3 regions of the Pseudoalteromonas sp. GB56 genome follow, and region 2 is predicted to be linked to each of the others. Evidence: predicted binding sites of a transcription regulator. Region 2 holds the regulator's gene; each other region holds the start of a gene.
The links. Region 2 encodes LexA, which represses DNA repair genes until DNA is damaged. Its sites were predicted from a motif close to TACTGTATNNNNATACAGTA; they were not measured.
Positions count from the first base shown of each region.

Region 1: the regulator LexA is predicted to act here: its motif matches at 5,605-5,624, upstream of ACH19P_RS06500 (YebG family protein).
Region 3: the regulator LexA is predicted to act here: its motif matches at 5,313-5,332, upstream of imuA (translesion DNA synthesis-associated protein ImuA).

Region 1 covers NZ_JBPCHK010000001.1:1,377,430-1,387,583, forward strand. Annotated here, with positions in the region: gene ACH19P_RS06465 (insulinase family protein) at 1-143, opposite strand, end outside; gene sixA (phosphohistidine phosphatase SixA) at 308-784, shown strand; gene ACH19P_RS06475 (SUI1 family translation initiation factor) at 781-1,110, opposite strand; gene ACH19P_RS06480 (STAS domain-containing protein) at 1,232-1,537, shown strand; gene ACH19P_RS06485 (ATP-binding SpoIIE family protein phosphatase) at 1,530-3,227, shown strand; gene ACH19P_RS06490 (GAF domain-containing protein) at 3,315-3,968, shown strand; gene ACH19P_RS06495 (amino acid aminotransferase) at 4,018-5,211, shown strand; gene ACH19P_RS06500 (YebG family protein) at 5,278-5,589, opposite strand; gene ACH19P_RS06505 (ComEA family DNA-binding protein) at 5,763-6,056, shown strand; gene dsbB (disulfide bond formation protein DsbB) at 6,389-6,910, opposite strand; gene ACH19P_RS06515 (hypothetical protein) at 7,238-8,161, shown strand; gene ACH19P_RS06520 (DUF7661 family protein) at 8,393-8,611, shown strand; gene ACH19P_RS06525 (AraC family transcriptional regulator) at 8,843-9,835, opposite strand; gene ACH19P_RS06530 (SDR family NAD(P)-dependent oxidoreductase) at 9,895-10,154, opposite strand, start outside.
Region 2 covers NZ_JBPCHK010000001.1:629,587-639,740, reverse strand. Annotated here, with positions in the region: gene ACH19P_RS02990 (transmembrane cytochrome oxidase associated protein) at 1-137, opposite strand, end outside; gene ACH19P_RS02985 (SURF1 family protein) at 127-855, opposite strand; gene ACH19P_RS02980 (DUF2909 family protein) at 885-1,187, shown strand; gene ACH19P_RS02975 (cytochrome c oxidase subunit 3) at 1,087-1,962, opposite strand; gene ACH19P_RS02970 (cytochrome c oxidase assembly protein) at 1,981-2,523, opposite strand; partial or broken gene ctaD (cytochrome c oxidase subunit I) at 2,523-4,093, opposite strand; gene coxB (cytochrome c oxidase subunit II) at 4,090-5,223, opposite strand; gene lexA (transcriptional repressor LexA) at 5,541-6,158, opposite strand; gene ACH19P_RS02950 (DUF924 family protein) at 6,303-6,833, opposite strand; gene grxB (glutaredoxin 2) at 6,893-7,531, shown strand; gene ACH19P_RS02940 (PaaI family thioesterase) at 7,544-8,008, shown strand; gene ACH19P_RS02935 (FG-GAP repeat domain-containing protein) at 8,076-9,422, opposite strand; gene ACH19P_RS02930 (winged helix-turn-helix domain-containing protein) at 9,562-10,116, shown strand.
Region 3 covers NZ_JBPCHK010000001.1:2,780,844-2,790,997, reverse strand. Annotated here, with positions in the region: gene ACH19P_RS13000 (cobyric acid synthase) at 1-1,005, shown strand, start outside; gene cobO (cob(I)yrinic acid a,c-diamide adenosyltransferase) at 1,007-1,603, shown strand; gene ACH19P_RS12990 (cobalamin-binding protein) at 1,603-2,433, shown strand; gene ACH19P_RS12985 (hypothetical protein) at 2,481-3,206, shown strand; gene ACH19P_RS12980 (PhzF family phenazine biosynthesis protein) at 3,260-4,054, shown strand; gene ACH19P_RS12975 (hypothetical protein) at 4,142-4,591, shown strand; gene ACH19P_RS12970 (globin family protein) at 4,666-5,124, opposite strand; gene imuA (translesion DNA synthesis-associated protein ImuA) at 5,352-6,068, shown strand; gene ACH19P_RS12960 (Y-family DNA polymerase) at 6,068-7,477, shown strand; gene ACH19P_RS12955 (error-prone DNA polymerase) at 7,477-10,154, shown strand, end outside.

The DNA.
Region 1 (10,154 bases), 750 kb from region 2:
CAAGGATCGTCAAAATGCCCCGTGTTGACTGTTAATGCAGCTGCGGCTTTTGGGCTTTCTTTGTCTTCAACAAGAAGCACTCTTAGACCATTGTGCAGTGTCAGAGGTTGATACAGTCTGTTATCATTGCGGCTGATATTCAATTATTGCTCCTGAAACTAAAAAGTAACAAGATGTTCAGGGCCAGCGGTTACGGCGAAGTGCCTACCTGAATATCGATTGTAAAGCTAAACTATAGCGAATATAGGGCCGTAATGGCTAGCTTTTGTGGCAAAACTTTTTTCTCTAATTAGTTGATTTCACACAAATGAAAACAATTTTAATCATGCGTCATGGCGACGCACAGCCACAGCAAGGGCCCGATCACTTGCGTGCGCTTACAGCCATCGGAAATCAACAAGCTGATGAGGTTGGCGAATGGTTATCGCAGCGTTTTAATCCGACAGGTTTGTTGGTGAGTCCTTACATTCGTGCGCAACAAACAGCTGATGGTGTGAAGAAGTATTGTCGTCAGTTGGCGTTTGAAGAGACGACGAGCGATATTATTCCCAGCGCCGATGCGCAACGAGCCATTGATTATCTTCGTGCCTTAATCGAAGTGCATCCTGATGTGGATACGTGGTTATTGGTAGCGCATATGCCGATTGTAAGTTACATGGTCGCCCAATTGTGCCCAGACAAGATGCCTATTTTTCCGACCTGTGGTGTCGCAGACATTAGCTATGATGAAGAATCAGGGAAGGCGCAATGGCGGGCACTTTACAGCCCGCAAGAACGTGTTTAGCCACCCGCGATTTTAACTTTGAACCCAGCTGCTTCAAGCAGTCCTTTGAGTTTGTCACGATCATCACCTTGAATTTCGATGACACCGTTTTTCACCGCACCACCTTGACCCATTTTTGATTTGAGTTGTTTGGCCAATTTCTTCAAGTCATGTTGTTCTGGGTCGATGCCTACAACCAGCATGACGCCTTTACCTTTACGGCCTTTGGTTTGGCGCTCAATTCTAATCGCCCCGTCTTTGAACAGCTTTACGTCTAGGGGCTGCGTTTCAGCAAGGGTTTTGATTCGACCCGTTTCTGTTGAGTACACGAGATTGTTGTCACTCATAGAGAAGTCTCCTAAAAAAATATGCGCCAAGTTTAACATATTTCACGTTTCGATATTGCTAAATAAAAATGGCATCCTATATTTTAAACAAGTACATAATTCAGCAGCTTAGGAAGAGGTAATGAGTTTAAATCAGCATTATGATCAAAGTAATAATACGCTGGTGATCGCAATCAAGGACAAGTTCGATTTCAATTTAGTACAAGACTTTAGGTCTGCATACGCAGAAATTAACCCGCAAACCAAAAATGTGGAAATCGATCTGAGAGAAACCAGTTACATGGACAGTTCAGCACTAGGAATGCTGCTGAACATGCACAAGGCATTAAAAGGGCAGGTTGAGGAAATTTCAATTCGTAACGCCAATGCCCAGTTAAAGAAAATTCTAGAAATTTCTCGATTTGATAAGAAGTTTACGATTGATTGAGAACCTACCCGATGAGTTAATCGAAGTTGAAGACAGCGTCCCACCATTGGTACTCGTGGTCGATGATGAGGCGCTCAACCGTCAGTTACTTCGCATCATGCTTGAACGCGAAAATTATCAGGTTATTGAGGCCGAAAACGGTGCTCAAGCGATAACCATGATGGCTGAGCACGATGTTGATATGGTGCTGTTAGACATCATGATGCCAGTCATGAATGGTTATTTGGCCGCACCTAAAATTAAAGAATATTCTCGTTCAGGGTATCTCCCTATTATTTTCATCACCGCATTAGAAGATGGTTCAGCGCTGGCAAAATGCCTGGATGTCGGTGGTGATGATTTTATGCCCAAGCCTTTTGAACCGCAAATCCTAAAAGCAAAATTGCGTGCACATTTGCGCATTAGACATCTCTTAGCTAAGTCGTTAAAGCAGACCCAAGCACTGACCTACTATCAAAACCAGACCGAGCGAGAGCATGAGTTAGTTGAGCACATATTTGCCAACGCGCTTAAGCAGTCTTCTAAAACACCTCAAGGTTTAGACTCGCACTTGTCCCCAGCCGCGATGTTTAATGGTGATGTGTTTTTAAGTGCTGTCGCGCCCAACGGTTCGCAATACTATATGCTCGGTGATTTCACCGGCCATGGTTTAGCCGCTGCAACGGGTGCCTTACCCGTATCACGTATTTTTTACACCATGGCGGAAAAGAATTTATCAGTGAGTGACATTGCCCGGGAAATGAATCGCTCTTTGGACCAATTGTTGCCGTCACACATGTTTTGCGCGGCAACAATTTTTGAGATTAATGCATCCGCTAATAGCGCAACGTTCTGGATGGGCGGTTTGCCTGACGGTTTCCTAATCAACGATCAAGGGGATGTGCTTTTACATCTCGAGTCCACGCATATGGCACTGGGTATCTTAGAAGATGATGAGTTTGAGCGCGATGTTGCCCATGTCTCTTTGCGTGATGGCGCCCGCGTAGTTCTATACACCGATGGCATTACTGAAGCCGAAAATAATCAAGGTGAACAGTTTGGTTATGAACGTTTGGCGCAAACACTCAAATCGCTAGAACATGTTTCCACAGCGCAAATTATTGAAAAGGTACGCAGTTTTACTCAGTGTGAAATGCAACAAGATGATTACAGTGTTGTCATTGTAGACCCACAGCCCCATGAGGTGGATTCCTCTCGAAATAAAACGATCAGTCCTCTACCTGTATCATTAGCACTGACGCTTGATGCGCAACAACTGAAGACGTTGGATCCAGTCGCCCAACTCATCGACCTTGTTGCTAACCTACCTGGGCTCAATGCCCACAAATCGTCGCTGTTTATTCTCCTATCTGAAGCATATAACAACGCGTTGGAGCATGGTATTTTGGGGTTAGATTCTCAGATGAAGCTATCTGATGATGGCTTTGTTGAATATTATTCGTTGCGTGAAGCACGACTGGGTGAGCTTGCTCATGGAGAGGTGAAGATTAAAATAGAATATAAGCCGCACAATCGTACCCTCGTTTTGAGTGTTTGTGACACTGGAGACGGATTTAACGTTACCTATAAAGAACAAGACCAAAGCTATCGCAGTTTTGGTAGAGGGATCACCTTAATGCATGAAATCGCAGAAGACGTTCGCTACAACCAAAGTGGCAATCACGTGTTCATTACCTATCGCATTCAATAGCATCTGCCTCTACTTGAACTAATGATTGCATGGGATCATTTTCGTATGTTAGCATCCATCTGAAGTTTTAGATGTTTGGACGGCTAAATGGCTTTTTCATATAACGACGTTGCGCAACTACAAAGCAATACGCAATATACGCAAGATTATCAAACGAAATTAAGCGACTACCTTATCGAAGCAGCGCCACAAGTGCAGTGGCAATACCTGATCCCGGAATTAGGAGAGGGTGGGGCTTGTAGCTTATTCGGCCACTTACAGGACGAACCATTTAGCTTAACTGAGTACCTTGATTCAAGCGTCCAGCCACAGCTTTCAAAGTTACAAGCGATTGTGGATTTTGTCGTTGAGCAAAGTGGTGTTGATTGGTTCGGTATTTATCAGTCTCGTGAGGTTGATGGTGAGCCACAATTACTCAAGTTAGCTTACCATGGCGCGCCAAGCCGCCCTCTGTTTCCTATCAACGAAGCCTTCGCTGCAACGAGCAACAATGTGCAAGTCGTAATGTCTGGAAAGGCACGCATTATCAATGATGTGGAAGACTATGTTGCCAAGGGTGGCGAATACTATACATGCGACCCTAAAGTGAAGTCAGAATCTTGCTTGCCGCTTTATTCGCAGCAGGGTAAAGTAGTGGGCATAGTCGATGCGGAAGCATTCAGCAAAGATTTTTTTACCCCCGAACGTATTGCTCTATTAGTTGCCGCTTGCAAAGAAATTGTTGAGCACTTACCAGCGTAATGTGTGCCGGGATCTACGCTAACCACAGAGATAAATAAAAGAGAGTTCCATGTTCTCACAATTAAAACCATTACCGACTGATCCTATCCTTGGTCTGATGGCTGCGTTTAAAGCTGATACCAATGCAAACAAAATTGACTTAGGTGTTGGTGTTTATAAAGATGAGCACGGTGATACACCCGTGCTTCGTGCCGTCAAAAAGGCGGAAGAATTTCGTTTAGCGAATGAAACAACCAAGACCTACATTGGTTTGGCAGGTAACTTGGAATATTGTCAGAAGATGGAGCAACTGCTGCTAGGTGATGCGCACCCAGCCTTGTTAGCTAACCGCGTTCGTACGGCTCAAGCTCCAGGTGGTACCGGCTCCTTGCGCGTGGCAGCAGAATTTATCAAGCGTTGTAATACTGATGCAACAGTGTGGGTGACAACGCCAACATGGGCTAACCACATCAGCTTGTTTGAAGCGGCGGGTTTAACAGTTAAAGAATACCCTTATTACGATTATGAAAATAAGGGATTGTTGTTTGATGAAATGGTCAACGCGTTGAGTGAAATCCCAGCAGGTGATGTGGTTCTTCTACACGCATGTTGTCACAATCCAAGCGGAATGGACCTTAATGCTGAGCAGTGGAAAACAGTTACTGAAATCGCTAAAACTCAAGGTTTCACTGTTCTTGTTGATATCGCATACCAAGGCTTTGGTACAAGCTTAGACGAAGATGCAGCTGGCCTTCGTCACCTTGCTTCTCAAGTAGAAGAACTGATCATTTGTTCTTCATGCTCAAAGAATTTCGGTTTGTATCGTGAGCGCATTGGCGCATGTTCAATCATCTCTAAAGATGCGGCGGCAGCTGATGTGTCTAACTCGGTAATGTTAAGTGTGGTGCGTAGTATCTATTCTATGCCACCAGCACACGGCGCAGATATCGTAAACACGATTCTTTCAAGTACTGAGTTAACGACTATGTGGCATGATGAGTTGGACGAAATGCGTTCACGCATTAATGGCTTACGCTCATTGCTAAAAGAAAAGCTAAACGCTAAGTGTGATGGCATGGATTTCTCATTCATTGAGAACCAACACGGTATGTTCTCGTTCCTTGGCATTAACAAAGACCAGATTGAGCGCTTACAAAAAGAGTATTCAATCTATATCGTAGGTTCTAGCCGTGTAAACGTTGCAGGTATTAGCGAAGCGAATATTGATTACTTTGCAAATGCAGTTGCAGATGTAACTAAATAACCTAATTAATTAGGAATAGAAAAAGCCAGCAATGATGCTGGCTTTTTTGTGCGAAAACAAAAGATGTTAGGCTTCTTTTGTTTTTAATTCGGTTACGTTTTCATCGCTTTTAAACGCTTTTGGTTTTTTTGCGGCTTTCTCTGATGACGGTACTGAGCCTTTAAGTACTTGCATAAAGTCTTCTTTTTGCTTTGCAATCTGCAGTGCTAGGCTTTCAACTTGTTGCTCACTTAATGGCACGTCTACTGCGCTAATTAAGCTTTCTAAGTTTTCTGCAATATCGAGCATCTTGTCATAAGCATCGGCTTCTTTTTTGCTAGTAAAGGTCATGCGCTCGACTCCATCTCTTTCTACTACGTACTTAACTACAACAGCCATTGGATCTCCTAACTATACTGTTTTTTTATACAGTGAGATTAGAGGTTAGTACTGGAATCGTCAAGGGGTTTTTGATTTATAAAAATGGAGTACCCAATTTGACAACGGGTAATTTGTCATCTTTATTTAAAAAAGCAGTACACAGGAAGAGTCATTACTTTAAGGAGAGAAGTATGAAACTAGTCACATTAGCCGTCTTATCATTACTTATGAGCATTGCCACGCCAATTTATGCGAAACCAGTGGATACCCCCAATGTTGAGAGCAAAGTAATGGAAAAAGTGAATATCAACAAAGCAACAATCGAACAGTTGCAGTCGCTTCCAGGCATAGGCCCATCAAAGGCAGCGGCCATTGTTGATTATCGCAAACAAAACGGAAAGTTTACCGCATTAGAAGAATTGGAAAATGTGCCAGGGATTGGTAGTAAACTATTGGTTAAGGTTAAAGATAGAATCACGCTTTAATGCGAAGAGAGTGAGAGTAAGCCAAGGCAGCGTTAGCTGCCTTTTTTGTGCTCATTTATGGCTTCTTTAAGATGCAAACAGGCGAAATAGTGCCTTACGGGCAGCACTAATATTGGGTAGGCAATGCCTGCAAGTAGTAACCATGGAAGCATACTCCAGCCTTCGAATCTCACTAAGAGTAGAAATAATGGAGTGATCCAGCAACAGCTTCAGAATATTCATAAAGATTCTTTGCTGGGGCTGCAATAGATTCAAGGCATCAGCCACGATAGCAAGACGCTCTCGGTGGCTGAATGATTTAAGGGCTGGAATTTGACTGGCGAGAAAATAGATCATGATTGTTTGGGTTTAAATACCATGCTAGCAATTGTCACTATAATAGCAGCAGCGGCTAACGCAGCGAAGATTACTTGCATCCAGCCCGGCATCGATAAGCCTAAAAATTGCCAATCAATATTGCCACAATCGCCTGTTGCAGCAAAGAAACTAGGGATCCACTCGTGCAACGGCATGAAGCTTGGGAAATTAGGTTCAAATTCACATACGAATGCAAATGGGTCCGTTGTCGTTTGCATCATTATGTGTTCTCTGGCAATCAGTAGTCCCCAGATACTGGCAACTAACCATGTTGCAAAACCGAGCAAACGCGACCACATTTGTGCAGGATTGATAGCCCCTAATAGTCCTGCAGCCAATACACCCAATACCGCAGTACGTTGGTAGATACACATGATGCAAGGTGCTAAGTCCATTGCATATTGAAAATACAGAGCTGTAGCCTCGAATAAGAAGGCTATCAATGCCAATAACAACCAAGGCGCACGAGTACGCGAGATACCACTTAACCAGTTCATAGGATTCTCTTTTTAATTTTTATTCTGGGAATTATGCCCACGCTCTCTAGGCTATGCAAGTGGATGCGTTTTATGTAACTACCTCTAAGTATTGTTCCAGAATGAGTGCAGCGTAGGGTTTGGCGAATGAACACTTATCCTAAAATTGTAAAAATGACGTCTGAAAGAATGTTATGAGTCAATGAGCTAAACTAGAAAATATATGGGTAATCAATAGCTCCGTAGGAAAGTTAGTTGAACTAATGGAAATTTGACGAATAAGCGTCAATATAAGGTGGTGTTTAGCTACTTAAAATAAAAAAAGGGATTGAGCGTAAAGAGGGAATTATGAAACTATCTGTGATCTGTTTAGCGTGTTTACTTGTTTTGCCTGCTGAGTCATTGGCCACTGCTAAAGAGCAAGATATTAAGCCGACCAACAACTCCACTTTAGAAGAAACCGCAGATTACCTCAGAGGCAATCTTGACGTCTTTATGCAAGACACCGCAACATGGCTGGACAGCTTGTCGCAGTCCGAAGCTGACTCAGGGAAAGCACGGGCAAAAGGCTACTTGCAGTTATCATGGTTACCAAGACGGGCTGATTTAGCCGATTTTGACACTAAATTTAAGGTTAAATTCTACTTACCAAAATGGAAGAACAGAATTTCCCTTGTGTTAGACAATGACGATGAAGACGATTTGAAGCTCGATTACGAAGCCGAACCAATTGACAGAAGTGACTCCGACAGTCTCAACATTGCACTACAGTCACTCACCGAATTTGAAAACTTGTTGTCTTTACGCTACCGCCTAGGTCTATCTCGCGGCCAGCTGTATGCGCGAGCTGAGCTCAAGAAAAATTATGTCTTTGATGATTTTGACATCACAGTCAGTCCGCGAATTGATTACTTCTCATCTGATGGCTGGGCACCTGGAGTTAAATCCGTGTTGTCATATCCAATTGATGAAGACCTTTTATCCGTCTCTATTAGTTGGCAGAAACTCCAATTTGAACAACACGCGAGACAAAAAGCAGGGATGTATTGGGTAAGAAACATAGACCCCAAACAATTACTCGTCGCCGGTGTGCAATATAACAAATATGGCGATGGCCTAGATTCGTATTTAACCTCAGTACGCTACCGTGAAAACGTCTATAAAGACTGGGCATTTATTGAAATTGAGCCATTTGTGGAATTCCGTAAGTTACTTGATTACCGAAGAGAAGTCGGAATTGGCTTAAGGTTTATTACATCTTACGGTAATTGATTGTCTTAACCAATGCGCTGATTAACGCGCCGCTCGATTGCCAAGAATAGTTTATCGATGCAATGAAAGAAGCTTTGAAAGAAGTCGAATACTTCAGGCTATGTAAATGTGCAAAAGCAATGTTTACTTTAGAGCATGATTTACGATAATTTTTCTGAGGTTTGAGGCTGTAATAAACTTGGCCCAAAAGTATATAGATAGGCAGGCCTTTGCTTGTAGGGAGTACTCACTGTGATTATAAAGTTTAACGTTTTTGGTAAACAAATGTCAGTCATCAAAAAAGAAAGCGAATGGCAGCTTTTTAATGAGTCATACACAGGTATTCGTTCACGGGTCTTTGACGTAATGATTCCTTCAGAGATGGAAGAAAGTGAATTAGGAAAATATTTAGATGATATTTACCATGAATTTGCATCTGAAAAACACCCTAGAGTAAGAAGGTTAAATTAGCTAAATGGCTACTTGCAAAATTAAGTTATCGGGATAGTTTAGCTGGCATCGAGCGGTTCGTATTTTTGAGATGTGAGCAACTGAATTTTAACGTGTAAAAGTATCAAGCGAGTGACCCAGAGACGTTCACAGTCATCTAGTGCAACTTGCTCACCGAGGTTCGGCTAACGGATTTCTGCCCCAACGCGTGCCAGAGGTTTGTAATCAACAATTACATAATCTAATCGCAATCTAGGTACGAACTTGTCCTGGTGAAACTCCAGTCCATGAACTGTAAGCCCGAATAAACGAGTTTGGCTCTTGATAACCCAACAAGAAAGATACCTCAATGAGTGGTAGCTCGGTTTCATTCAAGTAATGTTCGGCTAATTGCAGCCGTACTTGCTTTAAGACGGTTTGATAACTAACCCCTTCACTCGTTAGTTTTCTTTGTAAAGTGCGTTTACTTATTGCCATGTGAGACGAAACAGATTCAATAGAGCTCTCACCTTGAGGAAGCAAATCAAACAAAATGTTTGATACCGAATCAGAAGTCGTACCATGATGGGCCACAGCCCCCAACCTCTGCTTTAACTCACCATCAAAAACAGACAGCATCATCTGATTATCAGTCAGAAAGGGCATTTCAGCGTCTACAGCACTAAACGTAATGCTTGTTTTGGAACCTTGACGAATGGAACAACCAAAGTAAGCTTGATAGGCATTCAGGTTATTCGGCAGTTCTGGCAGTATAATCTCCACTGGTTTTACGTATGACCGAGTAGCAAGCCGTGTCAATTGAGTGAAAAAGACTAGCTCCGTAAGGTTAAGCATGCTCGGCAGTTCACCGTCATAGCCGTAACAACCGATATCAATACGAGTATGTTGCTCAGTTTGTTCAATAGTGAGTAACATTGGCCCGATGAGAGGTTTATATTCCTGAAGCCGTTTTACTGCCGCATTTAGGTTCGCGCTGCATATTGCGGCGAATATTGGAGCATCAAATGACTCAAAGCTCATAACTTGCGCAAACTTTAGCGCGATATCAATCCCTTTCACCTTAGCGGCAGCTTCTATACCATGCCATAGTTGGAAGTATTGATACGGGGTTAGTTGCACCTTATTTTGCTCAAACAACCTTGATGGCAGTTCGGCAAAACCTAATATGTGTTGAAGCTCTATTCCCAAGTCTTTAAATAGCACTTTCCAGTTTGGAGGTATAACAAACTTACTCGCTCTTTTCATCGCAACACTTTAACCTATTGACACTACAGATTCCGACTATATCAGATTAGCCCGTTACTTTATTTAGTGCTCTTTTCCATTGTTTGGCGTGAAATTTTTAACACGAGCTTGCGCGGTAAAAACGGGATAATCCAGTTAAGCATAAACTTCAACGAAGACTCATTAAACGCCACTAGCTCACCTTTCTCCATAGCGTTATAGCCACACTCAGCAACGGAGCTTGGTGTTTTTGCATTTTTCCACGCATCAACGCCTTCTAAATTTCCCGCTTCTACAAACCCCGTTGCCACAGTACCAGGGCATAGTGCTGTCACGGTTA
Region 2 (10,154 bases):
GCCACCTGTTTATCTAAAAATCGACCATGATTGCTTTGCTCGCCCGGCAACCAGCCACTTTTGAGCACTAATACGGCGGCTACCACTGGCACTAAAAAGCAACCAATAAATAAGTAGAGCGGTTTATTATTTTTCATGTGTTCTCCTTGCTCGCCAATATGCACTGAGCGCAATGACCAAAGCGGCTAGCGCAATCAAAAACCACTGTAACGCATAAGCATTGTGCTTCTGCGCCGACATAGTTACTGGCTGATAATGTGGCTGAGCGTTAACGCTGCGATTGGCCAGCCCTGCATAAGCCATAAAGGGATGAATTGGCTTACGAGTTTGCTGCGCCATACTGTGTAAATCTATTTGTTGAATACGCTTGGGCCAAGCGTCTTGTTGAATATCATCTTTGAGGGTAATACCGCCCAACTCGCCGTCTTTAATTAGCGCTTGGGGCATCGTCATTTCGCTAGGAAGGTTTATAATCGGCAGTTCATTTCGGGTCATAGGTGCTGGCACAAACCCAAGGTTGACGAGCAACCAACGATTAGACGCATCAGGTAACACCAACACTAATACGTCGTAGCCTACTTTTCCTTGATAAACCTGATTGTCGAGCAACCAATATTGAGTAGAAACCTCTCCTGTAATCGCAACTTGCATTCCTGTGGCATCGCCTTGTTCGATAAAACGCAAGGCATTGGCAAAATCTAGCACACCACGCTCAGACCATGAATCCAGCATTTGTTGCCTTTGCTGCTTTTGTTCAGCACGCTCCAGCTGCCAAAAACCCAAGCGAGTACAAACAGTTATCGTTAGGATAACCAGCCCTGTCCATAAAATTGCGCTAAGCTTACCTGTAAACACTCAACCACCAACCTCGGAGCATCCGTATCGTGCTTATAAAAATTATTATTATTGCGCTACTGCTAATCGTCATTTACACCCTCTTTAGGGCGCTGTTAGCGATGATAAAATCCGATAACAAAGTGCCTATGTCTCATTTTTTGGGCAAGCGAGTCGCGTTGTGCGTACTTGTCCTCATTATTATTCTTGTTGCGCAGCAACTCGGGCTGCTGCGCTTTAATCAATCACCCATTACAACACATACACAAACACAAACAGGCACAGCCACACCACATCTACAAAGTGCCAGTACCACGCTGCAGCTTGAAATGCGAAATGCTTCTCGCTGCTAAAGTGCCCTTTTAATACTCGAATGAACACCACGGTTAGCATGATGGCCCCAAGAGTCACGTGCATGCCGTGGAAACCTGTGAGAAGGAAGAAGGTATTGCCGTAAATGCCTGAATCGAGCTTCAAGCCTAAGTCTTTATAAGCGTGAATGTATTCTTGTACTTGTAAACCCAAGAACAACGCGCCAAGCAAAATGGTGAGCAATAAAAAGATAGCCAATGGTTTGCGATTGTCTTTTTCGATTGCTGTGTGGGCAAACTGCAAAGTGACGGAGGAAACCAATAAGATAATGGTGTTGATCAGCGGGAGGCCTTGCCAGCCCATAGCTTGAGTCGTAGTGCCTCCCGGAGTAGTCTCAAGTGGCCAAGCCGATGTAAATTCAGGCCACAGCACTTCACCTGTCATCACATTATTGCCGTCTCCGCCTAACCAAGGCACCGCCAGCATACGGGCATAAAATAGTGCACCGAAGAAAGCCGCAAAGAACATCACTTCTGAGAAGATAAACCAACTCATTCCTTGTCTAAACGAACGGTCCATTTGCGCAGAATACAGACCCCCATGTGACTCACTGATCACATTGCGGAACCAGTTAACCAACATGTACAGCAACACCGCAATACCTGCAAATAGCAGGTAGTGACCGTGGCTGCTTTCTTGACCCATCTGCATCACGGTTAAACCCGCGCCTGCAGCGATGAAGAACATGGCTACTGCACCGACAATCGGCCAGGGGCTCTCGGCCGGTACGTAGTACTTTTCATACTGTTCACTCATATTTATGCCTCATTTGGTTTATCGCGCCGAGGCAACCAAAGCTTCTGGATGCTTAGCGCTGATATCAAAAAGCGTGTATGACAACGTTAGCTCCTCATATTCAGGAGGTAGCGCTGGATCGACATAAAACCTTAATTGATATTCTTGTTTTTCATTGGCTTGCATTGTTTGTTGGTCAAAGCAAAAGCATGCCAGTTTGTGTAAGTATTTCGCCGCCAAACCCGGAGACACAGACGGAATTGCCTGCATTACTCGCGCTTCATCAGCTGTATTAGCTGCAGAGAAAGTCACCACGCTCATTTCTCCGGGCTTCACCACGACGGCTTGGGTTTGTGCATCAACAATAAAGGGGGCGCCGCTTTGCGCATGCGTGGTGAAGCTCACAGTCACCTCTCTGCTTTCATCCACCACTTCGCTTTGCTGTGCTTGCTCCATGGATGGCTTGCCATTGAGGCCAGTGACATCACAGAACACGTCGTACAGCGGTACCAGTGCGAAAGCAAATGCGAACATTGCTATTACACTGATCACGAGTTTCTTCAATAACGGCGCGTGGTTCATTACTGCACCTTAGGCGGTGTTTCGAAAGTGTGATAAGGCGCAGGTGATGCGACTTCCCACTCAAGTCCTTCGGCACCGTCCCATACTTTCGCAGGCGCTTTTTCACCCGCTTTAATGCACTTAAAGACCACAGCAACAAACAGTAATTGTGATAAGCCAAAGGCAAAGCCACCGATACTGATAATGGCGTTGAAGTCAGCAAACTGCAGTGCATAGTCTGGGATTCGACGTGGCATCCCCGCCAAGCCAACAAAGTGCATTGGGAAGAACAATACGTTTACGCTGATAAGCGACATCCAGAAGTGCCACTTTGCCAAGGTGGTGCTGTACATGTGTCCTGTCCATTTAGGTAGCCAGTAATAAGCTGCCGCCATAATTGAGAACACCGCTCCCGTTACCAATACGTAGTGGAAATGCGCCACCACGAAATACGTGTCGTGGTATTGGAAGTCCACCGGCGTAATCGCCAACATCAAGCCGGAGAAACCACCAAGGGTAAAGAGCACTATAAAGGCGATGGAGAACATCATCGGTATTTCAAAGCTGATAGAACCTCGCCACATGGTGGCCACCCAGTTGAATACCTTCACCCCAGTCGGCACGGATATCAGCATGGTGGAGTACATAAAGAACAACTCCCCAGCGAGCGGCATGCCTGTGGTGAACATATGGTGCGCCCACACCACAAATGACAACAAGGCGATAGACGCGGTGGCGTACACCATCGACGCATACCCAAACAGCTTTTTGCGCGAGAAGGTAGGTACAATCGTCGAGATAATACCGAATGCCGGTAAAATCATGATGTATACCTCAGGGTGACCAAAGAACCAGAAAATATGCTGGAACATGACTGGATCACCCCCGGCGGCATTGAAGAAGTCGGTACCAAAGTATTTATCCGTGAGTACCATGGTGACCGCACCCGCAAGCACAGGCATAACCGCAATCAGCAAGAAGGCGGTGATCAACCATGTCCACACAAACAGCGGCAGTTTCATCCACGTCATACCTGGTGCGCGTAAGTTCACTATGGTAACAATCACGTTAATAGCCCCCATGATGGAGCTGATACCCATGATATGCACCGCAAACACAAACAACGCTGTGTTGTCGTTACTGTAAGTCGTGGACAGTGGCGCGTAGAAAGTCCAACCAAATGCCGGACCGCCGCCTTCCATAAACAGCGACAACAATAAAATCGCAAACGCGAATGGTAGATCCAGAAGCTCCAGTTGTTCATACGCGGAAGCGCCATATCTGGCGCGCCAATCATCATCGGGATCATCCAGTTGGCTAGCCCCGTAAAGGCTGGCATAACCGCACCGAACACCATGATTAAGCCATGCACTGTGGTCATCTGGTTAAAAAAGTGTGGGTCAACGAGCTGCAGTCCCGGCTGGAATAGCTCGGCGCGAATGACCATGGCCATTGCACCGCCCGTTAAAAACATAAGCAGTGAAAACAGTAGGTAAAGTGTACCTATGTCTTTATGGTTAGTGGTAAAGAGCCAGCGTTTAATACCTGTTGCAGGCCCGTGATGTTCATGTGTTGCAGCAGCTGTACTCATTGTCCTTCCCCATCAATTGCGGCCTGAATCGCACTTGGTTGCACTGTGTCGCCAGTGTCGTTGCCAAATGCATTACGCTGGTAGGTGATTACCGATGCGAGTTCTTTGAGAGTTAGCTGACTCACGAACGCCTGCATCGCTGTACCTGGCTTACCGTGAACCACGATGTCTATGTGATCCTTGATATTACCTGTTGCGATGGGACTTCCCTTAATCGCAGGAAATACCCCCGGTAAACCCAGACCTGTGGGTTGGTGACACGCAGCACAGCGCGCCATGTAGACTTGCTCACCTGATGCCATCAGTTCTTCTTGAGAAAGTGTCTGATCAAGCAGCGCTGCATCGGCATCGGCTTGTGCTTGCACCGCTTGTTTTTGCTCAGCTAACCAGGCTTCGAATTCTTCGGGCGCTTTGGCTTCAACCACCACAGGCATAAAGCCATGGTCTTTACCACATAGCTCAGCACATTGGCCGCGGTAGATACCCGCTTCGTTTACCTTGGTCCATGCTTCGTTGATAAAGCCTGGATTAGCATCTTTTTTAACTGCAAAATCAGGCACCCACCAAGAGTGGATAACGTCGTCTGAAGTCATCAAAAAGCGGACTTTTTTATCTGTTGGGATCACTAACGGCTTATCCACTTCCAGTAAGTAATGTTCGCCTTTTTCCTGAGCGTTTTGAATTTGCTCTTGCGGGGTAGAGAGCAACGAGTAAAAGCCCACATCATGGCCCATGTACTCATAATGCCACTTCCACTGCGACCCCGTGATTTTGATGGTGACATCTGCTTTTGAGGTATCTTCCATCGCTATCAGGGTTTTGGTCGCAGGTACGGCCATACCGATGAGAATTAAAAATGGGATCGCGGTCCAAAGTATTTCTACCTTGGTGCTCTCATGGAAGGATGCGGGTTGAGCCCCTTTAGATTTACGGTGTCTGAGCAAAGCCCAGAACATTGCACCGAACACTATTACACCAATGACACAGCAGATGATGAATATCGTCATGTGCAACTGGTAAACATTTTCACTGATGTCGGTCACCCCTGGGCGCAAATTATAATCACTATTTGCAAAAGCCAAGTGCGGGGCGAACAAACACAGCAACATGAGGGAGCAAAGCTTCTTCATGTACCATCTCCTTAAAACGCGCAACGCAAAAAGAGAAGAGGCAATAACTGCTAGCCAATCTTCATTATTATTATGCTTAGAACTGGCCGATTACATTTACTTTACACAAAGCGATTAAAAAGCAACCAGCAAAGCCTGTAATCTAACCAATTAGTCAAGAATTGAGCATATAGCAAGAAAATAGACGTTTTTGTTTTGCTTTTTTCAATAAATATTTTGGGGAGATTCAATCTGTTAGCGTACAGAAAAAGGAATTAGAAAAGGGCTGGAAACCCCCAATAAACGGCGCATTGGGGGCGAATATTTAACGGGTACAACTACATCCAATCAGCATTTCGGATTACACCTACCGCTAAACCTTCAATATTGAAAGATTCATGCTCTAGGTCAACTTCGATTGGCGCAAATTCTTCATTCTCTGCATGCAGCAATATTTTACGACCGGCTTTCTCTAAACGCTTCACAGTGACGTCATCACCAACACGGGCAACCACCACTTGGCCGTTCTCCGCAACCTGAGCACGATGCACAGCCAGTAAGTCGCCGTCCATAATACCGATATCTTTCATACTCATACCATCAACACGTAGTAGGTAATCAGCGGCAGGCTTAAACAGTAATGGATCGATTTGGCAGTGACTTTCAATGTGCTCTTGCGCCAAGATGGGTTCACCGGCAGCGACGCGACCTATCAGAGGCAAGCCTAATTGCTCAGGCTCTTCCTCTTCAACCAGTTGAATACCTCGGCTGGCACCGGGCTTCATTTTGATCACACCCTTTTTGGCAAGGGCTTTAAGGTGCTCTTCTGCGGCATTCGCACTGCGAAACCCCAGTGTTTGTGCAATCTCAGCACGCGTAGGCGGCATGCCCGTGTCTTTAATAAATACTTTGATCAGCTCTAAAATTTGCGATTGGCGATTAGTTAAAGGACGCATACAACTGGGTTTCCATACAGTACATTTAGCTGTGAGTATATACAGTTGTCAGAAAATCGCAAATAAAATCAGGCAATTTGCTCAGCTCGTAACAAAGCGCCCTACTTAGGTTTGGGTTTTTGTGTTTACGTCAGCGCGTAAATGCTAAAAGCTGCTGTTGGGTTGAGTTAAAAACACAATTTCATCATCCGTGGATTTACGCCCTAGTATTTCATTGCGATGCGGGTATCGACCAAAACGATCGATAATCTTCTTATGCGCCACTTCAAAATCATAATTATCCAATGGCTTGAACAACCTATCAGCCTCCTGATGGATAATCTTACTCTCACTGTGCATATAGGGCATGTACATAAACGGGCGCTCTTGCTCATTCAATTGCATATCGAAGCCCTTATCCACCGCGTGCTGAGCCAAGCACAAAGCCAGCCCATCAAAGGTGAAGGCTTTTGGCGTGTCGCGAAACATGTTGCGCGAGAATTGGTCGAGCACGATGATTTCACACAGCGCCCCTTGAGCTGTGTTGCGCCAATGTACCAACTCGCCCTGAGCTGCCGCATGATGCAGTTGCGAAAATTGCTTAATAACCTTGTCGTCAAACGCTGCATTCTTTTTAAACCAGTCCTCGGGTTGGCATTGCTTAAACCAAAAATCATACACAGATTGAAAATCCATATTCTCTCCTTCAAAGTAAAAAGGGTGTGAAGCCCGATGCAAACAAGGCAACAGTAACCGTGAAGAAACTCTACATTTATGAGCATTGCCCTTATTCAGTTAAAGCCAGAATGGTTGCCTATGCACGCAATATAGACGTGCAGATACTCTACTTACAAGCCGACGACACAACCACCGCCATCGAGTTAGTCGGCAAATCAACCGTTCCCATATTAGCTAAAAATCAAAACATTGCCATGGCGCAAAGCCTCGATATTGCTTCCTACTTCTGCAAACGAGCAAAAATGCCATTGGATCATGGTGACTACCTCACGCCCGCAAGCAAATGGGTAGAGACCTACTTACCCACTTTTTTACGGTTAACCTTACCGCGCTGGCCGCAACTCGCCCTACCAGAATTTGGCACACTAAACGCCATCGCCCATTACATCGATAGAAAGGAGGCGTTCTTGGGGGCTACCTTCGCTGATATTCTTGCCCACAGTAATGAAGATATAACGACCATGGATAGGGCTTTGGATGAGCTATCTTGGCTCGATGCGCCGGATGAAATCTCATGGGCCGATGTTGCTATCTTCCCCTTCTTGCGCAACTTAACCGTCGTAAAAGGCTTGCGCACTCCCGAACATATCCAGCACTATGTGCACCAAGTTGCCACCATGAGCAACATCAGAACATTCACAGACGTTGCTGTATAAGGAGTAGTAAGCATGAGCAAACGTATTTGGGCCCAAGATATCGATTTTGACCTGTGTAAAAAGCTCGACCTTGGCGTGGGTGAAAAAGGCACCTTAATGACCAAGCTCGGCATTGAAATAAGCGAAATCGGCGACGATTACCTTGTTGCCACCATGCCAGTAACCAACGAATTATATAACCCCATCGGCATCGTCCACGGTGGCGCATATGTAGTGTTGGCTGAAACCGTCGCCAGCTACGCCGCCAACTTTGTTGTTGATACCAGCAAATACTACTGCGTCGGCCAAGAGATCAACGCCAACCACCTCAAAGCCTCACGCACCGGCACACTCAAAGCTGTGACCAAACCCGTGCACCTAGGCGGCCGCTCTTCCGTGTGGGAGATTAAGATTTATAACAGCGCCGGCGATTTGTGTTGTATTTCAAGGATGACAGCAGCGGTGGTTGAGAAGCGAAGTAAAGGCCGTGGGATCTGACGTTGCCATAAAATAACTGCACAGATAAGTAAAAAGGCTCTTTAGAGCCTTGGCATCGTAGGGGATATTAAAACTTGTAGAATCGGCGTACACCGATGCCTATAACTAATAAGAGCAAGGTCAAGTTAGTAGAACCTCCGCTAGAACCTTTAGTACTTGTTGCATTATCTACTGGTTGAGTTTGTATGGGTGGCGTTGTTGATGACTCTCCCTGAGTAAACAGCGCCGTTAATTCAATATTAGTGCCTTTGTTGACTAGGCAATCTAAATAACCTGTACCCATAAAGTAGTAAAACTGCTTTTTATTAAACTCACCGGTTGCTACGTCTAAATAACCATCATTATTAAAGTCAGCGACTGCGGTTGCGGTAAGCCCTTCAGCTGCTCCTGCAACATCTTCTTTCTTATTACCACCATCATAATGGAGGCTTAGACGCGGTTCTAAGTAATGTGCTGAGACTATATCCATACTGCCATTTTTATCTAAATCCATGAATGCTGCCCCGTAAGGAGCGTCGCTATTATCTACAACATTACGCACAAAACCGCTATCTTCGGCATACACACTTACCGCCTTAGCTGCGATTTCGGCCGCAACAATGCTCACCTGACCTGATGCCGACCCTGTGTAACTATCAAGTGTGATAGCCGCATAGTCAGAGATTTTCTTTGCTTCACTAAATACACCGTTGTTGTTCAAATATAACGCCGTTTTTGCGTCACTGATGCTGTTCACCAACACATAAAGATCACCTGACGTATCTGCACGGAAGCTCGATATAAATAGATCAGGTTGGCCGTCCTTATTAAAGTCATTTACAGTAAAGGAATAAGGTCTAACCCCTTCAATGACTATATTTTCTTCAAATTCAAACTGGCCTAGCCCATCATTTAGGTAAAGTTTAATACTACGAGTAGTAAAATCGCTCACTAGTAAATCTTCATAGCCATCGTTATTCCAATCATAGGCGTCCAAAGCTGCAGGATAGCTCAAGCCACCAACCAACTGTTGACGTTCAAAGCCGTCCCCCGCTTGATTAATTAGTTGATAAACAACACCATTAAATAAACTGATGCCGACTAAATCCACATACTCATCATTATTGATATTGATTGCCTGTAAGGTCTTAGCACCTCCACTAACGGAACCTATATCTTTATGATTCTCTTCAAGTTGCAAATAATTACCACCATCACAATTTTGTCCTTGCCAGCTCTCAAAGTTCCAACCTTGTTCAGCCTGCGCTTGCAACATACGGCTAGTGTCTACGGTATCAATAATGCAAGATTCACTGCAGTTGGCTTCTCCATCTACAGAACTGATGACACCCTTTCCTTCTATGGTCAGGTTGATCTCTCCCGCCTGAGCCGCTAGTGAACACCCCATCAGCGTCCAATACAGTAATTTATACATGCTTATTCCTATTTACTAACTAAGTGATTTATAAACTGAGGATGTTGTATAGCCTGTGCTTATTACTTACAATCATGTAAAAATTATGTAGCTATTATTTTTTTATCTTCAATATTTTCATAAAGTTAAGGTGGGTATTTTGCAAAGGGATTTTTGGATAGGCGAATACCTTGTATCGCCCAAGCACAATAAATTAACTTTACCCAAGCGAACATTCACCCTAGAACCTAAAGTGATGGCAGTGTTATGCCTATTGGTGAAACACCATGGAGAAGTACTCAGTCGAGAAGAAATTTTATCGACCCTTTGGCCTAATCAAGTTACCGAACCTGAAGTTGCAACACGCGCTATTTTCGAACTGAGAAAGGTCTTTTGTGACGACTCTAAAAATCCTCGTTTCATTGAAACAATCACGAAGAAGGGATATTCATTTATCCATCCGGTAACACCGGCTAAGTCCTCAAATAGAAATAAACTTTGGTTCGTCGGGTCTGCTTCCCTATTATTTATGTGCCTGATCTCTGCGTTCCTTTTTGCTTTTTTGAAGCTAAATTCAAGCAATAAAAGTAAACAATTTAAAGTATTCCCCATGTCCAGCAGCAATCAGGAGGTTGTTTCTGCCGCTCCAGATTCTAGCTGGCAGTCAGCCTTGTTGGTTAGCGGTAAAAAAGAATCAAAAACATCTAAGCGTTAAAAATCTACACACTCACAAACTGATTCCAATAACCTCGT
Region 3 (10,154 bases), 2.2 Mb from region 2:
TTTGCTGAGCAAGTCGATTGCCCTGTTGTGCTGGTGGCCAATATCGATAAAGGTGGCGTATTTGCACATCTTGTTGGCACCTTGGAATTGTTAAGTGAGTCTGAACAAAATCGAATTAAAGGTTTTATTATCAATGGCTTTCGTGGTGATTTGGGATTGTTGAAAAGTGGTTTAGACTGGCTCGAAGAATACACGCAAAAGCCGGTATTGGGCGTATTGCCCTACATTCATGATTTAGCGCTCGATGCCGAAGATGCTATCGATGAGCACAACAGTCATGATGAGGCCGCTGCGAATATCAGCATTTTATTACTCCCTCACACTAGTAATCACACTGACTTTGATGCTTTGCGTCACCACCCGCAGTGCAACGTGCAGTATGTGCGCATGGGGCAGCGTATTCCACCCTGTGATTTAGTCATCATCCCAGGCAGTAAAAACGTGTTGTTCGACATAACGTTTTTACGCCAGCAACGCTGGCATGACGATATTGCACGCCATCTCAGATACGGTGGCAAAGTACTGGGTATTTGTGGTGGTATGCAAATGTTAGGGCAACGCATCGATGACCCTGAGCTCGTTGAGTCATCTATGGGGGCAGTGGCGGGCCTTGGCATGGCTGAATTTGTGACGACGTTACACAGTGATAAAGTCACTCGTCAAGTGACGGTTGCCAGTGCAGAAGCACAATTCAGTGGTTATGAAATTCATTGTGGTCGCAGTGCAGGCACTGCTTTCGATGCGCCTTTATTTCAGCTAACTGATGGTGAAAGTCATTGGCACGATGGCTTTATCTCGGCGGATAACCTCATTGCCGGCACCTATGTGCATGGCTTATTTGATAGCCCCCAAGGGTGTGATTGGGTACTATCTTGGCTTGATAATTCACGTACCTGGCAAGGTTTTGATTTGAATGTTCAGCGCGAGCAACAGCTTGCACGTTTAGCAGATGTGTGTGAGCAACATCTAGATATTAATAAAATTTTAGCGATCATGGAGTCGTAGCATGACGGATAAGAACGAACAGCATAAAAAACGCCAACAAAAAGTAAAAGAGCAGGTGGATCAGCGCATCGAGCAGGCGCAAATCGAAAAAGGCGTGCTGCAAGTCATTACCGGTAACGGCAAGGGTAAATCCACGTCGGGTTTTGGTACGGTTGCACGTTGTGTCGGTCATGGACAAAAAGCGGCAGTGGTGCAGTTTATTAAGGGGCTGTGGGAATGTGGTGAGCGCAACTTGCTAGAGCAAGTCGGTGTGCCGTTTGCAGTGATGGAAACGGGTTTCACGTGGGAAACGCAAAACCGTGAAGCCGACACCCACGCCGCACAGCAAACATGGCAACAGGCGAAGCAATTTCTTGCCGATGACAACATCGATCTGGTGTTGCTCGACGAGCTGACTTACATGGTTAGCTACGACTATATCGACTTGGATGAAGTGCTTGAAGCCCTTGCGAATCGCCCCACGATGCAATCGGTGATTATTACTGGCCGTGGCGCGCATCGTCGCTTGACTGAATTGGCGGATACCGTCAGTGAAGTGCGCAACGTTAAGCATGCGTTTGACAGCGGCGTGAAAGCCCGCGCGGGGTTTGACTACTGATGCGTGGATATTTCCCTGTATTGCTAATTGTTTTTACCCTATTTGTAGCGACTGCTGACGCGCAGGAAAAAGCGCAGCGCATCATCGCCTTGGCACCACACATCGTGGAAAATCTGTATGCCATTGGTGCCGGTGATGATGTGGTGGCTACAGTGGACTATGCAGATTATCCCGAGGCCGCCAATAACATCATGCGCATTGGTGGTCACCAAGGTATTCAGCTGGAAAAGGTGCTTGCATTACAGCCAACTTTGGTTGTGGTGTGGCAAGGAGGCAACAAAGCCGCCGATATCGAAGCGCTGCAACGATTAGGTGTGCCTTTGTATGTGAGTGAAATTAAAAGCCTCGCCGATATCGCTGTGGAAATTCGCAAACTCGGTGAGTTGGTGCAACGTCAACAACAAGCACAGCAACTGGCATCCGCCTATGAAGCACGCTTAGGCGCGTTGCAAAAACAGTATGCCAATACTTCATCGTCGCGCCCGCAGGTATTTTATCAGTTGTGGCCTACGCCAATGATGACGGTGAACGACAACACCTTGATTGGCAAAGCAATTGAGTTATGTGGCGGCGAGAACACCTTTGCAGATAACATCACTGACTACCCACAAATTAGTCTAGAGCACGTGGTGCTTGCTAAACCGGATGTGATTGTGGTGACATCAGAACAAGCCGCGCAGGAAAAAACAGTGGATTGGCAGCAGTGGCAGAGCATTCCCGCGGTGAAAAATAACGCTATTCGCGCTATTGATGCCAACTTGTTGCATCGTTACAGCACACGCATACTCGATGGCGTTGAAAGTTTATGTGAGGCCATCAACCCGCATTAAGTAAGCGACGGTTATTGCAACGCAAGACACAAAAAGGAAAAGGCGTTATGGAAAATAATAAATTTTTTAAACTGGTGTGGCGAATCAATGGGGTGTTAATCCTTGGTACCGCATTATTGATTTTGCTCGCTGTTGGTTATCAAGCTATCTCGCAAATGCTGCGTTTTAATCACACACAGGCCGCGCCCACGGTTGAAAACCTCGCTGACGATCCTCAGGGTAAAGAGAAGTGGGTGATTGGCCGACCATTACCCGTGAATCAAGGCGACTTTATCCTATTGCCTTTGGTGTCTGAAAACAAAGAGGTGGAAAATGTCGGTGTCGAGGTTTTTGCATCCAAGTCTTATAACATGTTTGAGGGTGGCTACTATGGCGACCCCTCAAAAAATGTGTTGTTTTTAAACACCCAAGATAACAGTGCGTTTTGGCTGTTTAAAGGAGTTGACCGTCTTATTTTGGATATTACTTTATTCCCCGGAGGCTATGACTATGAAGGCCCCACCAAGGCGATTTTCTATAAAGTGATTGCCAAAGACACCAATAGTGACAACAAATTGAGCAAAGAAGACGCGGCATCACTGTATATCAGTGAGCCCAATGGTAAAAACTATCAGCGTGTGCTCAGCGCATATGATCGTATTATTTCCCGCGATTTAGTTAGTGATAATCGCATGATGGTGATTTATCAGCATGACGGTAAAGCCTACTCAAAATTAATTCAATTATCACCGTACACAGAAGTGAGTAATGTAGAGCTACCTAAAGTGGAATAAGTCGCTGTTAATGCGGTGATATGAATTACAAGGAACTCACAATCATGAATAACATGGAACTTGATATCTACGTTGTTGATGCCTTCACACAACAGCAATTTGGCGGTAATTCAGCGGCGGTGGTGCCACTCACTCACTGGCTTGAACCTAGCGTCATGCAGAAAATTGCGGCACAAAATAACCTATCAGAAACGGCATTTATTAAACAAGGTCAACATGGCCAGTATGAAATTCGTTGGTTTTCACCTCTGACTGAAATCGACTTTTGTGGTCATGCAACGTTAGCGTCTGCCTATGTCATTTTTAATGAATTAGGTTTCCAAGGCTGTATTGAGTTTATCACTCAGGAAGTAGGCACCTTATTTGTTGACCGCCTCGATGATGGTCGTATTGAAATGAGCTTCCCAAATCAGTGCCCTGAAATGATTACGCAGGTGCCTAATGCGCTGCTTGAAGGATTGTCTATCGCACCCACTGAAGTACTACGTAACCGCCAAGCTTATTTCGCAGTGCTCGCTAACGAAGAAGAAGTAAAGAAGGTGCGCTACAACAGTGAGTTACTCAAACAACTGGCTCCTTTTGACGTGGTAGTTACCGCCAAGGGGGAGACCGCTGATTTTGTATCGCGCTACTTTTGGCCTGCTAATGGTGGCGATGAAGACCCAGTTACTGGTTCAATTCATTCGGGTTTAACGCCTTATTGGGCTAATGCGTTGGGGCAAGTGAATTTGCGCGCACAGCAATTGTCGGCGCGTGGTGGCGAGCTGTATTGCCAACTCGAAGGTGAGCGGGTTTTAGTGTCTGGCTATGGGCAGTTATACCTTAAAGGTCGTATTTGTATCTCTTAATTCTAATTACTTGGCTTGCTACAGTTTGTTGTACTCCTGTGCTATACCTTAGTGGTCTAAATTCGTAACGAAAAGGGAAACGCTCGTATGAAATTGATAAGCACTATGTTGTTGAGTACGTTACTCACTTTTTCTGGTTTTACTGCGTACGCAGGTGATGGTGAGTGGGAAAAAATAGCGGATAAAAAGGTGAGTTTTAAATCAGAAACTGACACGGTTAATCCTATGTCTCCTTTTGCTGATAGTCACTTTAGCCACATAAAGATTAAATGCACCAATGGCACTGTAAATCTCAAAAAAATCACAGTGTATATGTCTAATGGCGAGGAGAGAGAATTTGACAACCTAGGCATACTCAACAAAGGTATGTCTTCGCGCAGTTTGAATCTGCCTAATAAAGACGGTGCAAAGCTGGATAAAATTAAGCTCAAATATGAATCTGTTGGTTCGACCGCGACGCGCGTTGCTGGTGTAACGGAAAAAGCAGAAGTGGAAATTCTCGGCAAAAAAGCTGAAAAAGACAAAGATAAAGACTAACACCGTATTAGCAGACACAAAAAAGGAGATGATTGGCATCTCCTTTTTTGCGTATAGCAATCATTATGATTGGCTCAGCGATAATACACTTTGTAGTTTTTAAAAGTGGCTTTATCAAAGTTCGGATACGCAGATGAGCGCATCACATCAGCAATGAGCTGATACACATTTTTCCACGCTTGTCGTGTTTGCGGGGTGAAGTCTTTGCCAAGTCCTTGTTTTAAAGTGAACAACAAGGCATTACCAACGGGCGTGTAATCTTCCATTTTCACACCATAATCGACATGACGAATGGCGAGCTTTTGCAATACCCCTGCGACCGCTTCGAGATCATCTAATCCATCAACAGCCACTTTGAGTGTCGACATCAGCATTTGCCCTTGCTTTTTCATATCGCCTTTAAAAAGGTGCTTCAAACTAGGGTCATAACTGAACAGCGTTTTATAAAAGATTTCTGCTGCTTTATCAGCAATGGGCAGCACTTTCGCGAAACTACTTTGAATCAATTGCTTATCGTGGGCACTCAGACTCATAGATTTTCCTAGGTGATTGAATCGGCATAACTAATCAGACTATAGATGAATAATTAAAAATCGCGTAGGTAGATGATAAATATCAATATTTGTTTCCATTATGGTTCCTTGATAACGCGCTAGGCTGGCAGAGTAGCTGTTCATTCAGAGAAGTATTTGGACGTTTGTGCATCGCTAAAAATAATATATACTGTGTTTATATACAGTATTTTTAACAGGTGGTGTGGATGAACACAACTTTAGCAGCGATGCACCATCAAGGACTGATCTTTAGTGCCAATCACGCATCTCAGCAACAAGCTAGCCATGAGCAACACGCCTTATTGAGTACAGGGTTTGCACAACTAGACCAACTGCTTGGTGGCGGCTGGCCCACAAGTGGCGTGATTAACTTACAATCAGCGCCGGCTATTGGTGAACTTACGTTGTTACAAGGTATGTTTGCCAAAGCGCAAAAAGAGGGCATGGTGGTGTTGATAAATCCACCAGCTGAGCCTTGTATTCATTGGCTTTTGGCCCAACATGTGAGTTTAGAACGAGTGGTGATCGTACGCCCTGAAAATGACGCCCATGCATTATGGGCTGCCGAGCAATGTGCCCGTAGCAGCAGTTGTGCTTTGGTTTGGTTGTGGCATCAAGGCTTATCCTTCGCACAAGCGCGACGTTTCAATTTGGCTTGTCAGCAATCAGCCGCGTTATTAGTGTTAGTGAACTACCAAAGCCAAGCATCAGCCTTGCCAGTACACATGAGTATGCAGTTACGCCAACACGCGACGCAGTTAAAAGTCACCTTGTTGCGCCAACAAGGGCGCTTTGCGCGAGGGGAAATCACTCTTGATAAAACCCAGTTGTGGCCATTTCTTTTGTACTCACAGCGTATGCAACAGGGCGCTTTACACACTCTCAACGCCATAGCTGAGCCTACGCATTATGAGGTGGGTTAATGTTCTTGGCTGTTTACTGTGAACATTTACAACTGCAGCGCAGGCAATTAACTGAGCCCGCTGTGCTCGTGACAAAAGAGCGCATTGTTCAGGTGAATGAAGCAGCACAAGAGCAAGGTGTAAAACTGGGCATGGGCTTGGCCAGTGCCGCCGCTTTATGTGGTGCGCTACATGTGTATCCTTACGAGCAAGAAGTAGAGCAGCAGTTATTGCAAGAGTTGGCGGCACAGTGCTACCAACTTACCGGCGACATTATCTTATGCGCCAGTGATTGCCTTATTTTTGCGGCTGCGAGTATGCGCGCACTTTACCCAAGTAATGACGCGCTTTTCCATGCACTAGCGCCGACTATTCGTGCCTTTGTGCCGCAGTTTTACTATGCCTGTGCAGGTAGTATTGAAGCCGCAGAAGTCTTGGCTCGTAATAAAAGTCACTTTATTAGTGATGATGAGCAAGCGTGTACAGAGCGGCTCGCTCACGTCCCCGTGCAAGGATTGTTGTTAAGTGCAGAACACAAACAACAACTTGCACGCTTAGGAATACACACAACACAGCAATTATTAGCGCTGCCCATAGCGCAATTACGCCAGCGTTTTCACTACGAGCTGGTGGATTACCTCACGCGCTTACGAGGCCAATTGCAGCGCACCTGTTTACCCAAGAAATCGCGTTATTATCGTTTTTATCAACCGGCACAACGCTTTTGTGAAACCCACGAGCTTAATTTTGAAATCGAAGACAGTGCGCGTTTACTGAGCCCGCTGACTCAGTTGTGTGAGCGAATGTGCCATTACTTACGCCAGCATCAGCTCCATACCCAGCAACTGACTTTCATTTTACTGTTTCGGGAGCAGCCGCAGCAGAGTCTTATTTTGCAAAGTGTTGAACCACAAGCTCAGCTATCGGCTTGGTTACGCCTACTCACTATTAAGCTTGACGCGTTGGCTCTAGATGCGCCTGTGATAGCGATTCGCTTGCAATGCGAAGACTTTATAACCGTGGATGGCAGTAGCCATAATCTGTTTGAAAAGCGCCAACAAGGTTTGGCAAGGCAACAATTACTGAGTGTATTACATACACGCCTAGGAGATGAGCGTTGTTATCGATTGTTACAAGGACGTGCGCATGTGCCTGAATATGCTCAAGTGCAAGAGGGCACTTTGCACGCGCTGAGTGTGCCCAAAGAGCAAAATACAACTGCGTACTTGCGGCCTAATTTTCTAATTACCCCCACGCCATTGACTGAGCCTTTGTGTATTTTACGGGGCCCTGAGCGTATTCAAAGCCATTGGTGGCAGCAAGCGCAAGTTGAGCGCGATTACTATGTGGGGGAAAACAACCAAGGGCAGTTGTGCTGGGTATTTAAAGACAAACAACAGCAGTGGTTCGTGCAAGGGTACTTTGCGTAATGGGTGCCTCTGCTTACAGTGAACTGTTTAGCCAAAGTAACTTTAGCTTTTTAACGGGGGCTTCACGCCCAGAAGAGTTAGTGGCCAAAGCTGCTGAGCTGGGGTATGGCGCATTGGCTATTTGTGATGAATGCTCCGTTGCAGGGGTGGTGAGGGCGCACAGTTATATCAAGGAACAGCAACTCCCTATCAAGCTGATTGTTGGCAGTTACCTGTGTTATGAGCAACTGGAGCTGGTGGTGTTGTGCCCAACAAAATCAGCGTACAGCCAGTTATGCCGGGTGATCACCAATGCGCGCAGACGCTGTGAAAAAGGTCAATACCAATTGAGTGAATGGGATTTGAAAACACTCAAAGGGTGTATTTTGATTTGGTTGGTACACGGGCAAAACGATGCAGCTAAAACGGCAGACAAACATTGGGGCCCTTGGCTTCAACGCCATTATGGCGAGCAACTTTACATGGGTGTGCGCCGTGAATTAAGTAGTTTTGAACCCGAGCAGCTAGCCTATGTTCGTAACCTGAGCGAGCAATGGCATATACCGCAAGTGGCCATTGGCGCAGTGTTAATGCACAGCCCTGAGCGCTTACCTTTGCAACATGTGCTTAGTGCTATTAAGCAAGGGCAAACGGTGGCCTCACTGGGACAGAATTTATTAGCCAATGCGGAGCGCTCATTGCGTGAGCCTGCCAAACTTGCAAAGCTGTTTGATGCGGCGCACTTAGCACAAACACAAAGCATCGCTGCGCGTTGTACGTTTAACCTTGACGAGCTCAGTTATCAGTATCCACACGAATTAGTACCCAAAGGGCTTAGTGCCAGTGAGCATTTAAAAAATCTAGTGGAGCAAGGGGCGCAAAAGCGTTTTAACGGCAACACGCCTGCGCATGTCCAAGCGACCATAGACAAAGAATTAACCCTGATAGCCGAGCAAGGCTATGAGCCTTTTTTTCTGACTATTGCGGATATTGTGCAGTTCGCCAAGGAGCGCAATATTCTTTATCAAGGGCGGGGATCAGCGGCTAATTCCGTGGTTTGTTATTGTCTCGAAATTACGGCGGTCGACCCGCGGCAAATCGATGTATTGTTTGAGCGTTTTATTTCCAAAGAACGCAATGAGCCTCCTGATATCGACGTTGATTTTGAGCATCAACGTCGCGAGGAAGTGTTCCAGTACATTTATCAAAAATACGGTCGTCAACGTGCCGCCTTGGCGGCGACAGTGATCACCTATCGTTTGAAAAGCGCCATACGTGATGTGGGCAAAGCACTGGGCTTCACTGAAACTCAACTGGATTACTACATTAAGCAACTCAATCGCCGCCACGGTGGTGGGCAGTGGCAAGCGCAGTTGGTGCAGTTGGGGCTCGATCCAGACGCCACGATTAATCAGCACTTCTTTCATTTGGTGGATGAAATCAAAGGCTTTCCAAGGCACTTATCTCAGCATGTGGGGGGCTTTGTTATCTCCCAAGGCCCTTTGCATGAGCTGGTGCCAGTAGAAAATGCAGCCATGGCAGAGCGTACGGTGATCCAATGGGATAAGGATGATTTGGAAAGCTTAAAGCTGTTAAAGGTAGATGTACTGGCATTGGGGATGCTTAGTGCCATTCAACGTAGTTTTAAATTGCTGGAGCAGCATTATCAGCATCATATTAGCATTGCTGATATCACCCGCTTGGGTGATGATCCGCAGGTATATTCAATGCTGCAACGGGCAGACACTGTAGGGGTTTTCCAAATCGAGTCGCGGGCACAAATGAGCATGTTACCGCGCCTTAAACCACGTTGTTATTACGATTTAGTCATTCAAATAGCCATTGTTCGCCCAGGGCCAATTCAAGGAGACATGGTACATCCTTATTTACGCCGTCGTGATGGCGAAGAAGCGGTGGAATACCCATCAAAGCAAGTAGAACAAGTGTTAAAGCGCACACTTGGGGTGCCTATTTTCCAAGAGCAAGTCATTAAGGTCGCCATGGTGGCAGCGGGTTTTAGTGGCGGTGAAGCGGATCAGCTGCGCCGCGCGATGGCAAAATGGAAGCGTGATGGCGAGCTTACGCAATTCAAGCAAAAGCTCATTGATGGCATGCTTAAACGCGGTTACGAGTATCAATTTGCCGAGCGTATTTATCAACAAATTTGTGGCTTTGGCGAGTATGGTTTTCCCGAGTCGCACTCCGCCAGCTTTGCGGTGTTGGCGTATGTTTCAGCCTATTTAAAGTACTATTACCCAGAGGTGTTTCTGTGTGCTTTAGCCAACAGCTTACCTATGGGTTTTTATTCTCTTGACCAATTGGTGCAAGATGCCCGTCGTCACGGAGTAAACATACTGCCTGTGGATGTGAATCACTCCGCATGGGAACACCAAGTGATACGCCAAGGCGAGTATTTTGCCGTGCGCTTAGGGTTTTGTTGTGTCAAAGGCTTAAGCAGCCACAGTGCACAAAAGCTCATTACTCATCGCCCTGAACAAGGTTATCGCAGTATCACTGAGCTTTATCATCGTGGTTTAAGTGAGGCTGAACTTGAAACCCTCGCCAGTAGCAATGCGTTAGCGGCTATTGCGAAGGATCGTTTTAACAGTCGCTGGCAAATTATGGATAAACAGCAGCGTTTACCTTTATTTGCCGAGGATGACGATGATGCAGAGCTGGCGCTGGTGGCTCCTAATGA